Regions from separate parts of the Robertmurraya sp. genome, predicted to be linked through region 2. Evidence: riboswitches for the same ligand, from Rfam matches in the RefSeq annotation. Region 2 holds a riboswitch; the other holds the start of a gene.

Region 1 (6,042 bases), on a different contig from region 2:
GCAAGATTATAGAAAAAGGCAAAGCCCGCATAGAAGTAAATTCCTTCTAAAATAATGGAGTTAATCCCTAATTCATAGAGATTTTGAGCGGATGGATGTGAACGGAACTTTTCATACGCATCCAAGATCAGCTGGTTTCTCTTTTGTACGATCGGATCATCCTTTGCCTGATTGAAGCGGGCATTTTGTTCACTGACCGGAACCAATGAACTTAATATATATGAATACGACTCATTATGAACGGCCTCCTGTTGAGCGATTACAGCAAAGATGGCCTTGAAGCTAGAATCGGTCACATAATCTAGCACTTGACTCATGGTTGGTGTTTGAAGGCTATCAAGGGAAGCAAGCTGCGTATTGACCCGTAAAAAGATATCCTTTTCGTGTGAAGATAATGAATCCCACTGCTTTATATCATCTTGCATATTGATTTCTTGCGCCTTCCAAAAATTAGACAGCAATGTTTGATACAGATCATACATTTGTGGGTAGGCGATATCATTCCAGTTTAATAGACCAGAAGATTGTCCGTTAATAATACCTGTTGAACGATTGGGAAACGTAGGGTTCAACAGTTTGATTTTATTTAATGGTGCGTTGACTGACATTGTCACTTCTCCTTTCAAGCTTAGCTATGGCAAGCTTCACATTCTTCAATCTCCGACTGCGAGGTACTTCTTACGTAATACGTTGTTTTTAACCCTTGCTTCCAAGCTTCTACGTGTAAATTAAGCAAATCCTTCGCTTTAATATCATGTCTCACATACAAGTTAAAGCTGATCGATTGGTCGATATGGCGTTGACGAGCAGCGTTTTGGCGAATACTCCACACTTGGTCTAACTCATGCCTTGCTCTTCGGTAGTACGTGTATGTGCGATGGTTCAAGTCAGGTGCGGTTACCTTGAACTTAAAGTTCTTCTTTTCCTCCGCATATTCAACTGCGTACAACGGATCAATTCCATCTGTAGAGCCGCCAATTTTCGCAGTGGAAGAATTCGGAGCAATCGCCATCAGCCAGCCATTACGAATACCGTTTGTCTTTACTTGTTCCTTTAGTTCACTCCAACGCTCAGAAGTGTAATTTCTTCGCTCGAAGTATTTTCCTGAAGCCCATTCTGACGTCTCAAATTGACTGAAGGCTCCTTTTTCTACGGCAAGCTCCATAGAAGCTCGAATCGTATAATACGCAATATTTTCATATAGTTCATCTGCAAATTGGACCGCTTCCTCTGATTCCCAATGAATGGATTGTAATGCCAAAAGATGATGCCACCCAAATGTTCCTAAACCGACAGCACGGTATTTTTGGTTTGTTAGTTCGGCTTGTCCGACTGGAATCGTATTAAGATCGATGACATTGTCTAGCATACGAACCTGAATCTTTATTAATCGTTCGAGCTCATTGGCACCATAAGCCTTTGCCAGATTGATAGATGACAGATTACATACAACAAATTCTCCGGGCTTTCTCACGATTACTAGATTGCCATCTTCGTCCTTGTATTCTTTTACAATCGTTGTACTCGACATGTTTTGGGCGATTTCTGTACATAAATTACTGCAGTAGATAGACGTTCTTCCTTCTGCACGCTTGTTAGGATTTTGACGATTCACCTCATCTCGATAGAACATATAAGGTGTACCTGTTTCGAGCTGTGCCACCATAATTCGGGCCATAATATCCATCGCACGGTAGGTTTTTCTTGGTAAGAGTGGCTGATTCACAGCTTCTTCGTATTTTTCTGTAAAATACTTTCGATCTTTTTCATCGTAAAAATCCTCTAGACCAAGAGGTGTTCCGTTTTCATCCTTCCAGCCCATCAACTGCTTCACCTGATGCGGACAAAATGTATGCCATTCTCCAATGCTTCTTCCGCTTTCATCTTTCTCCAGAAGCTTTTCCATAAATAAATCGGGGATTGTGACTCCTGTAAAAATATCATGAGCCTTTCTTCTCTCGTCCCCATTATTGGTCTTTAGTTCAAGGAAGCCATTCATCACGTCTTTGTGGAATACATCTAAATAAATGGCAACTGCCCCTTGTCTTTGACCTAACTGGTCCACGCTAACGGCAGTGTCATTAATCAAGCGGATCCATGGCACGACTCCAGAGGACATCCCTTTGAACCTTTTAATATCGGAACCTAGCGCACGAACCTTTCCGTAATAAATTCCGATGCCGCCGCCTTCTTTACTTAAGCGAGCGATGTCCCAGTTATTTAGATAAATGCCGTCTAGCGAATCATCCACTGTGTCGATAAAACAAGAGGACAGCTGACCAAAGTTCTTCCCTGCATTTGATAAGGTTGGTGTTGCTACCGTCATATATAAATGGCTAAGAGCCCAGTAAGCTTCTTTTACTAACTCTAGTCTTTTGCCTTTAGATTCATTCATCATGATGGTCATCGCAATAACCATGAATCTTTCTTGCGGTAACTCATATACATTTCTATCATGATCTCTTGCAAGGTAACGATCAGCAAATAAAAACAGTCCAATATAGTTGAAAAGCTTATCTCGTTCTGGACTGATTGCCACTGCTAATTCTTTAATTTCTCCCTCTGTATACATTTGCAGCAGTTTAGGAGAGTAGATCCCTTTCTCTGTTAACGTTTCTAGCAAATCGTAAAAGTTCCCATATGTATGTGATGAATCGTATTTTCGATTTTGCGAAGCTTGTTTGTATAATTCGGTTAAGTATATGCGCGCGGCAACAAATGTCCAATCTGGCTGGTCCATCGCGATTTTATTTAAAGAATAAAATAAAGCTTGTTGGCTCACTTCTTTTTTTGCTGCCTCTAATTCATTTACCATTTTCGTCATCTCAGTGGCGTCTAATTGATAAGTTGAAGAACACTCTTCAATCGCCTTTAACACCGATTTATAATCTTCAAGTACATCTACTACTGTCATGATCGTCCCTCCTGAAATTTTGAAAAGCGCAAGCGCCCGTTTTGCGCACGACAGGACTGGAGCCCTTTGACTGAGATAAAGGAAACACGGAGAGCGCAAGCGATCCGATGTTGACTTATCGTAGGGAAGAGAGCGAAGTACACTAGTCGCTGGGCGCTGGAGCTAGACACTGTTCAAAGTTCAAAAACTTATACTTTCTTTTCTAATAAAAAATCCGCTCAGTGGTTCCTTGAGCGGATGAAACGATTTCAGCAAAAGACAAACAGGCAAAAATACTTTTTTGTCTTCTGTCGCCATCGTCTCATCTTCCCAAATCCCCGAAGAAGTTGAAACATCTTAAGTAAGATAGGTCTCCTGACTTATGCTTCACTCTACTTTGAACCCTTCCCATTTAGGCACCTACATCTCGTAAGCAATCTTCACAGTGGCTTGTTCATTTTGTCAGCATTTACAGTTGCGGGGGCAGTTCTGGTCTTTCACCAGATTCCCTATTAAGCCGTACGGCATCTTATCTTAAGGCAACAACACAATATATAGTTATTTTTTCACTTTTGTATATCCATATCTAGATTACAAACTTAATAGTAACGGTAGTTTAGTAGATACGCAAGTATAAAATGTTGATTTGGGTAAAATATTGTTATTGACTTTAAGCGGTGAGGGAAGGAGATATTGTATTTGTAGGGAATGGTAGATTTTTATTTATTTTCTCGTCTTTTGAACTAGATTTTAATAAAACGGGTGGAATTTAGAGGTAAACTCAATCTTTCAAATGATTTTTTTGGGAGATTAGTTGATTTTTTCTCTAGTTTTGGTTTTTATTTGCGATTTTTAAAATTTATTTGCGATTCTGAGATTTTATTTGCGATTCTCAATTTTTATTTGCGATTCTGAGACTATATTTGCGATTCCCGATTTTTATTTGCGATTCTAGAGCTTTACTTGCGATTCTCATTTTTACATTTTTTAAAGAAGACCCTCAATTTCGAGGGTCTTCCGTACATTTATTAATTTTCAGCTAGCTTTGTAGGTACAACCTTTGACACTTCTTTTTCTTCTATTAGATCCTCCGCTTGTGTTGCCCGTTTGATAAAGAATGCGAGGATAAATGCAACAATAGAAATTCCTGTAGCCACTAGGAAAGCATCATTAATTCCTTCGAGCATCGCCTTCATCATAATCTGCTCTTTCATTTGAGCGATCATTTCAGCAGTTGGCTGAGCTGCTCCTGCTCCTTGACCTGCAGCCGTCTTCATGGCTTCGTCAGCAAGTTCTTTGGCGTGTGTTTCTGTACGATTGGACATAACCGTAACTAGTAATGCGGTTCCGATTGCCCCAGCTACTTGGTTTAACGTATTGTTCATTGCCGTACCATGTGGATAGAAACGCGTCGGAAGCTGATTTAGTCCGTTTGTTGAAACAGGCATCATAACAAATGACATACCGATCATTCGAACCGTGTAAAGTATTACTAAGTGAGTATAACTTAAGTCTACCGTTAACTGACTAAACTCATACGTGGTGATAACAGTGATTCCTAAACCAATTAGCGCCAATATTCGACCACCAAATTTATCAAACAATCTCCCCGTAATAGGTGACATAATAGCCATTGCGATGGCACCTGGTAGGAGCATTAGCCCCGCGTCTAGTGGAGAAATTCCACGAATCGTTTGAACATAAATCGGAATAAGGATCATCCCTGAGAACAATGCCATGTTTGTTACCATGGAAATAGAAGATGACAAGGCAAACATTGGGTATTTAAACACTTTAAAGTTTAACAACGGATTGTCTTGCTTTATTTGTTTTAAAATAAATACTACTAGCGATATGAAACCGACTGCAATAGCCAGGTACACATGAGGACTGTCCCAACCCTTGCTTCCTGCCGAACTGAAGCCGTAAAGTATCCCACCAAATCCAATACTTGATAAAACTAATGAGAAAAAGTCTAAACGAAGATTGCTCTTTTCTTTCTTATCTTTTAAAAGGAAGAATCCGATTAATAACACTAATACTGAAATAGGGGTAATAAAGTGGAAAAGCATTCTCCAGTCATAGTGTTCGATAATCCATCCAGATAAAGTTGGTCCAATGGCTGGGGCAAACATGATGATTAAACCAAAAACCCCCATCGCTGTTCCTCTTTTTTCAATTGGGAAGCTAACGAGCATGACGTTCATAAGCAATGGCATCATAATGGCAGATCCTGATGCTTGAAGCATACGTCCAGCTAAAAGAATCGGAAATTCATGAGCCACACCAGCAACTAAAGTACCGATCGTAAATAAACTCATTGCGACTAAAAATAAATTTCGAACAGAATATTTCTGTATCAAGAAGGCAGTAGCCGGAATTAATATCCCGTTAACAAGCATAAAGCCAGTAGTTAACCATTGAACCGTGGCAGCTTCTATCTCTAAATCCTTCATGATGGATGGCAAAGCAATATTTAATAAGGTGTTATTTAAAAACGTAATGAACGCCCCAATTAACAGAACTCCAATAATTCCGTATGGCGGCCGTTTGTCTTGTTTTTCAGCCATGTATGTTCCTCCTATACTATAAGTCCAATAAAATATACTGCTGTTATACACTTTACATATATTATACCCTCAGTACAAAAAATGCAATGGAAAAACACAGCTAAATAATGGGTTTGTAACCTTCAGAAAAATAAGTTACTATACATTTATACAGTGAGTCCAAATACTAATTCAGGTGATACGATGAATGATCGGAAGCAGCACGTGATAAATACCGCACATCAGCTTTTTGTAGAAAAAGGATTTCAAGCAACCTCCATTCAAGACATTTTAGATTATAGTAGTATTTCTAAAGGAACATTTTATAATTACTTTTCTTCAAAAAATGAACTACTCATGGCCATTTTCCGAGATATACAAAAAAAGTTTGAGCATGAAAGAAACGAACTATTAATCGGAAAAGATCCGTCAGATATCGAGATATTTATTAAACAAATGACACTTCAAGTTAAGACACATCGTGCCACAAACCTAATTCCTCTGTATGAAGAGGTATTATTTTTAAATGATGTAGAGTTAAAGAAGTTTATTAGTAATATTCAATTAAGACTATTAAGATGGGTATATGAACGGCTAAAT
Region 2 (6,042 bases):
GCTTGCATTGCTTCTAGGATCTCTGGCGATCTTAGGTCCGTTTACCATCGATATGTATTTGCCTTCTTTTCCGACTATTGTAGAAGAGTTCGGTACAACGGCATCCTTCGTACAAATTAGTTTAACTTCTTGTTTGTTAGGCTTAGGGCTGGGGCAATTGATTATCGGTCCAATGAGTGATGTGCAGGGACGGAAAAAACCATTATTAATATTCCTTATTATGTATTTAGTTGCCTCTGCCATTTGTGCATTTGCTCCGAATATTTATTTCTTTATTGCGGCTCGTTTCTTGCAAGGATTTTCAGCAGCAGGCGGGATCGTTATTTCGAGAGCGGTCGTTCGCGATAAGTTTAGTGGAAGAGAATTAACGAAGTTTTTTGCGTTATTAACATTAGTAAGTAATCTTGGTCCAATTATCGCTCCTGTTGCAGGCGGCGCGATTCTAGCCTTTACGAATTGGACGGGAGTATTTGTCGTTTTAAGTGTTGTGGGTTTAGTTTTATTTTTTACGGTATTTTCAAAGCTGGAAGAATCGCTACCTACGGAAAAGCGTGTTCCTAGTAATATAGGTCAAACCTTTAGTAACTTTGGAACTTTATTAAAAGATCGTCAGTTTACGGGATATGCCTTTACACAAGGATTTATTGTGGCTGGAATTTTTGCTTATGTTTCTGGTACTCCATTTGTGTATCAAAATATTTATGGAGTTTCGCCACAAGTATTTAGTTTATTATTCGGATTAAACGGAATTGGTTTGATTCTTGGAAGTCAGGCAGTAGGGAAGTTCGTTGACGTGATATCTGAAAAGACTTTTTTAGTTATAGGTCTGACCATGTCAAATGTTTCAGGTGCCATTCTTCTTGTTGCGTTATTACTAAAGGCACCATTAATTGCTGTTGTTATTCCTATCTTCTTCTTCGTTGCATCAATCGGGATTATTGGAACCACATCGTTTTCACTTGCCATGGAGTCACAAGGGCATATTGCTGGTAGCGCGTCGGCTCTATTAGGATTGTTACCATTTATCCTCGGCTCTATTTCATCACCACTTGTAGGGATTGCAGGTGAGAATTCAGCCATACCGATGGGATCCATTATCTTTGGTGCTAGCTTTTTAGCTTTTCTATCGTATTTTCTTTTCGTACGAAAGGCTTCCGTTGAAAAACCAGCTATCGAAGAACCCGGAAAAATCTCAGTATAATATCTAGACGCTATCCAAAAGGGTAGCGTCTTTTCTTTTAAGGTATCGTTCAATTTACCAAATGAAGTGCATGTGTATGAATTTAAATTAATCAATATATCTAATGGTTGGCTCGCCATGTGAGTTACGTTTCAGTAGGAAATCTGTCGTGTTCGTTATATAAGTAGTTGAAAAATAAGAAAGATTCATCTAATATAGAATCTAGCTTAATTGAATAGTTTTCCAGAAAGTTAAGATGCCTAAATGGCTTAATAGGGAATCTGGTGAAAATCCAGAGCTGTACCCGCAACTGTATGTGTGGACGAAATAAGAAATCCACTGTGTGCATACGTGATTCGTATGGATATGGGAAGGTCTTAGAGTAGGAGGAAGCACGAGTCAGGAAACCTGTCTTACTTTTAAACGTTTCAGTTTCTCCGGGAATAGAGAAGGTGTTTCGATGGTGAGAAGGGACCGTATTTCTGTTTGTCTTTTCATGCTTTCGTTTCATCCGTTCATTCCTGTGAGCGGATTTTTTTATGGAAATCTTTCATTGGGTTGATAACTTCATAGTTTACTTGATAGGTGCAAAAGAAAAAACTTTTGCTTAAAAGGGAAGCACGGTGAAAAGCCGTCGCGGTACCCGCCACTGTATTGGGGAGCTTTGTTACAAATGGTCACTGAGTAAAATCGGGAAGACGTAACAAAAGCAAGGAACCAGAGCCAGGAGACCTGCCTATAAAGTGTGTCACATACCTACGGGACTATAGGTAGATGTGTAGAAAGATGTACATTGCGTATGTTCTTATGCACCTCTATTTGTAGGGGTGCTTTTTTATTACAAAAAATGTAAGGGAGTGGAAAACATGACAACATGGAATTTAAATGGGACAAAGCATCACATCTTGATTTGTAATGGAAGTAGTTGCATGAGAAAAGGGGGAGAAGAAGTAACGCAAGCGATTCGTGATGAAATTAAGCAGTTGGAGTTGGACGACAAGATTCATACAACAAGAACGAGATGCAATGGAAGATGCAAGGATGCTTGTGTCACCATCGTTTATCCAGAAGGCATCTGGTATAAGGCACTTACAGAGGACATGGGACGAGAAATCGTACGGAGTCATCTCGCACAAGGAAAGATACTAGAAGAATCTGTTATTTATACATACGACCAGGAAGGCTTCGTAGCACCTGAAAACTCAGATAGTATTGAGGGAATTTCGAAAAAAGTGAAAGAAGAGGTATGACCTATGGAATTTATCATGTTTGCACTGCTTGCTGTGTTTATTGGCATGAGGCATGGAATCGACGGAGATCATGTAGCAGCGATTGCCGACATGGTTGGCAGTGAGCAGCGTAAGAAGAAACAGCTTACTCTTGGTGTGATGTATGCCATTGGCCACGGCATGATTGTGATGGTTATTGGAGTGTTATTTATTTATATTGGTCTACAACTTCCAGATGCAACGAAGCAAGTACTAGAAATGCTCGTTAGCTTCACCCTTATTTTGCTCGGAATGTTTATTATTTGGTCGATTTTTCAACAAAAGAAAGATTACGAGTATAAAAGCCGACTAAGAATTGTTGTTGAGTTTTTTCATAACATCGCTAATAAGGTGAAATCAGGAACAAAAACCAATCAACTTTCACCTACGAAACTCGGTGCCGTTGGAGCGTTTATTATTGGCATTCTTCACGGCATTGGTGTGGAAAGTCCGACTCAGATCGCGATAATTTCTAATGCGACGGGGCTTGATAATATAACCGTTGCCCTTATTCAACTGACTCTATTTGTTTTTGGGTTACTCATAGCAACGATCGGAATTACGTTTTGTCTTTCATGGGGATTTATGAAAGCTAGAGTGAAAGACAAGCTGTTTTTACTATTAGGAACGATAACAGGAGCCTATAGCTTAGTTCTAGGAATTTTTATGATGGCGGAACTATTGAAAGGAGGAGCGTAATTGAAAGGAAAGCTGTTAGTCATTGGTTTTGGTCCCGGAAGTGAGGAGCATATTACGGACCGAGCAAAAAAAGCGCTTCAAGAAAGCGATATGATCATCGGATACAAAACGTATGTGGAACTGATTGAAAGACTACTCGACGGACAAGAAATCATTAGCACAGGGATGACAGAAGAAGTAACTCGAGCTCAAGAGGCAGTGAGGCAGGCCGAGCTCGGAAAAAAAGTGGCAGTGATCTCTAGTGGAGATGCAGGTGTTTATGGAATGGCAGGTCTTGTGTACGAAGTGTTGGTTGAAAAAGGCTGGAAGCAAGACACGGGTGTTGAGGTTGAAGTAATTCCAGGAATCTCAGCCATCAATTCATGTGCATCCCTATTGGGAGCCCCTGTCATGCATGATGCCTGCACGATCAGCCTAAGTGACCATCTGACTCCTTGGAGGTTGATTGAACAACGAATTGAAGCAGCTGCACAAGCAGATTTTGTGATTGCCTTGTATAACCCAATGAGCGGAAGAAGAACCCGACAAATTGTCGAGGCACAGCGGATACTATTAAAATACCGATCGCCGGAGACACCGGTTGGACTTGTAAAAAGTGCCTATCGTGATCGTCAAAGCATTACGCGCACCACATTAGAAGACATGATGAATCACGAAATTGGCATGTTAACTACTGTGCTGATTGGAAACTCGTCAACGTTCTTTTACGACGACTTGATGATTACGCCAAGAGGTTACCAGCGAAAGTATACGTTGAGGCAAAAGGAACAACCATTGAAACCCCATCAACGATTGAAAAAGGAAGCAGAGCCATGGGCGTTAGAGCAGGTGGTGGTAGGTACTTCCTCTAGAGAAATCGCGGATGAAGCATTACAGCTAATTTTAGGAGAAAGCAATCAACCAAAAGAGTACATCCAACAACCCATTCAATCAATCTTTGAAGTATCGGTTAGTCCAGGTGTTGCGAACAAAAAATTTACCCCGAAGCAAATGATCACACTAGCTGAGATTGTTGGTGATGAAGGAAGCATGGAGTATACCCAGGACCATCATATTAAGCTTCAAGTTCCAACCTCTAACCCAGATCTTGTTGTAAGTGAGCTTGAAGAGGTAGGTTTTCTTCTTGCCCCTGTTGGCGAGGTATTGACACTGAAGGCCTGCGATTTTTGTGAAGGAGAAAAGAAGGATAGCATTCCTTATGCAGAGGCGTTACAAGCAAGACTTGGTGGAATGGATCTGCCTAAGGAAATGAAAATAGGCTTTAACGGATGCGGAATGGCGTGTTTTGGTGCCGTTCGCGAAGATATCGGAATCGTCTTTCGAAAAGGAGCCTTTGATCTATTTTTGGGTGGAAAAACGATTGGAAGAAACGCTCACTCTGGACAAATTGTCGCAGAGGGGATTTCCCCAGATGAAATCGTCGAACTTGTGGAGAGAATCGTTCAGGAATACAAGGAAAAAGGCCATCCGAATGAGCGTTTCCATAAATTCTTTAAGCGAGTGAAAAAGGTGTGCGGATTTGAATTTCAGGATGTGTCACCTTCGCTAAAAATAGAGCTTGCACCTTGTGGGGATTAGGGAGAGTGCATACAGAGTTTCTCTTTATTTACAGATGTAGAACGTTATGGAGCGATTTTTTTTGAGATAACGTCCTTCATCAAATTACGAAACCATTTAATCACAAAAGCCAGCCATAAAAAGCAAAACACAAACCCATTTAAGGAGGAATAACATGAAGGCTATTCTTTTCGTTGGACATGGAAGCAGAGACCACGAAGGCAATGATCAAATCCGAGAATTTATTCAGAACTTAAGACCAAGTGTTGATGAGTCCATATTAGTTGAAACATGTTTTCTAGAGTTCGAGAGACCAACCGTTGGACAGGGGATCGACTTATGTGTAGAAAAAGGTGCTACGGATATCGCGGTGATCCCGATTATGCTCCTTCAAGCGGGGCATTCCAAAATTCACATCCCTGGTGCGATTGACGAAGCAAAGGAGAAATATCCTCATGTTTCGTTTACATACGGGAGACCGATCGGGATTCACGAAGAGGCTCTAAACATTTTACAAACAAGATTAACAGAGGCAGGAGAAAATCTCGACTCGCCTTCTGACGATACAGCCATCCTCCTACTAGGTCGAGGTGGAAGCGATCCGGATGCGAATAGTGATTTATACAAGATTGGGAGATTGCTATGGGAGAAAACCCAGTATTCAATCGTTGAACCTGCTTTTATGGGGGTTACTGATCCTCTAGTGAACGCAGGTATTGAACGATGTATCAAGCTTGGCGCAAAGAGAGTAGTGATTTTACCTTATTTTCTTTTCACGGGAATCTTAATTAAACGACTAGAAGAGCTAGTTAGTGAGTTTCAACAAAGTTACCCAGACATTGAATTCCAACTAGCTGGATATTTTGGATTCCACCCTAATTTACAGACGATTTTAATTGACCGAGCGGAAGAAGCACTTAAAAGCGAGGTAAAAATGAACTGTGATACTTGCCAATATCGTGTAAATGCGATGGAGTTTATCGGTCATCATCACCATCACGATCACGACCATGAACACGGTCATCACCATGACCATCATCATCACCATCATGACCATGAGCATCATCACCACCATCACGATGAGGTAAAGGCAGGGAATACCAAGTGATTTTCATGTTAGCAGGAACAAGTGATGCTAGAGCTCTTGCACTTGATATTAAAAATGAAGGCCTTCAACTCCTTACCACAGTTGTAACAGAAAATGCTGCAACGGAGATGACTAAGGCGGGCATCCCCGTACATGTGGGTCGACTACCAGCTGATGAAATGATCCACCTTATTCAAACAAACGAAGCTAACGTAGTAGTCGATGCCAGCCATCCATTTGCTGAGGAAGCT

The links. A riboswitch is a leader RNA that binds a small molecule or an ion and turns the genes downstream of it on or off. The one in region 2 is predicted to bind cobalamin.
Region 1: another riboswitch for cobalamin. It lies ahead of ACGLXV_RS18590 (ribonucleoside-diphosphate reductase subunit alpha); the one in region 2 lies ahead of ACGLXV_RS04070 ((2Fe-2S) ferredoxin domain-containing protein).

What each region holds. Positions count from the first base shown of each region.
Region 1 is NZ_JAKFCQ010000149.1:17,455-23,496, forward strand. It holds gene ACGLXV_RS18585 (ribonucleotide-diphosphate reductase subunit beta) at 1-608, opposite strand, end outside; gene ACGLXV_RS18590 (ribonucleoside-diphosphate reductase subunit alpha) at 629-2,914, opposite strand; cobalamin riboswitch at 3,243-3,440, opposite strand; gene ACGLXV_RS18595 (DHA2 family efflux MFS transporter permease subunit) at 3,922-5,463, opposite strand; gene ACGLXV_RS18600 (TetR/AcrR family transcriptional regulator) at 5,647-6,042, shown strand, end outside.
Region 2 is NZ_JAKFCQ010000035.1:4,271-10,312, reverse strand. It holds gene ACGLXV_RS04075 (multidrug effflux MFS transporter) at 1-1,201, shown strand, start outside; cobalamin riboswitch at 1,418-1,610, shown strand; cobalamin riboswitch at 1,747-1,934, shown strand; gene ACGLXV_RS04070 ((2Fe-2S) ferredoxin domain-containing protein) at 2,047-2,430, shown strand; gene ACGLXV_RS04065 (HoxN/HupN/NixA family nickel/cobalt transporter) at 2,434-3,147, shown strand; gene cobJ (precorrin-3B C(17)-methyltransferase) at 3,148-4,725, shown strand; gene ACGLXV_RS04055 (sirohydrochlorin chelatase) at 4,880-5,812, shown strand; gene cobK (precorrin-6A reductase) at 5,809-6,042, shown strand, end outside.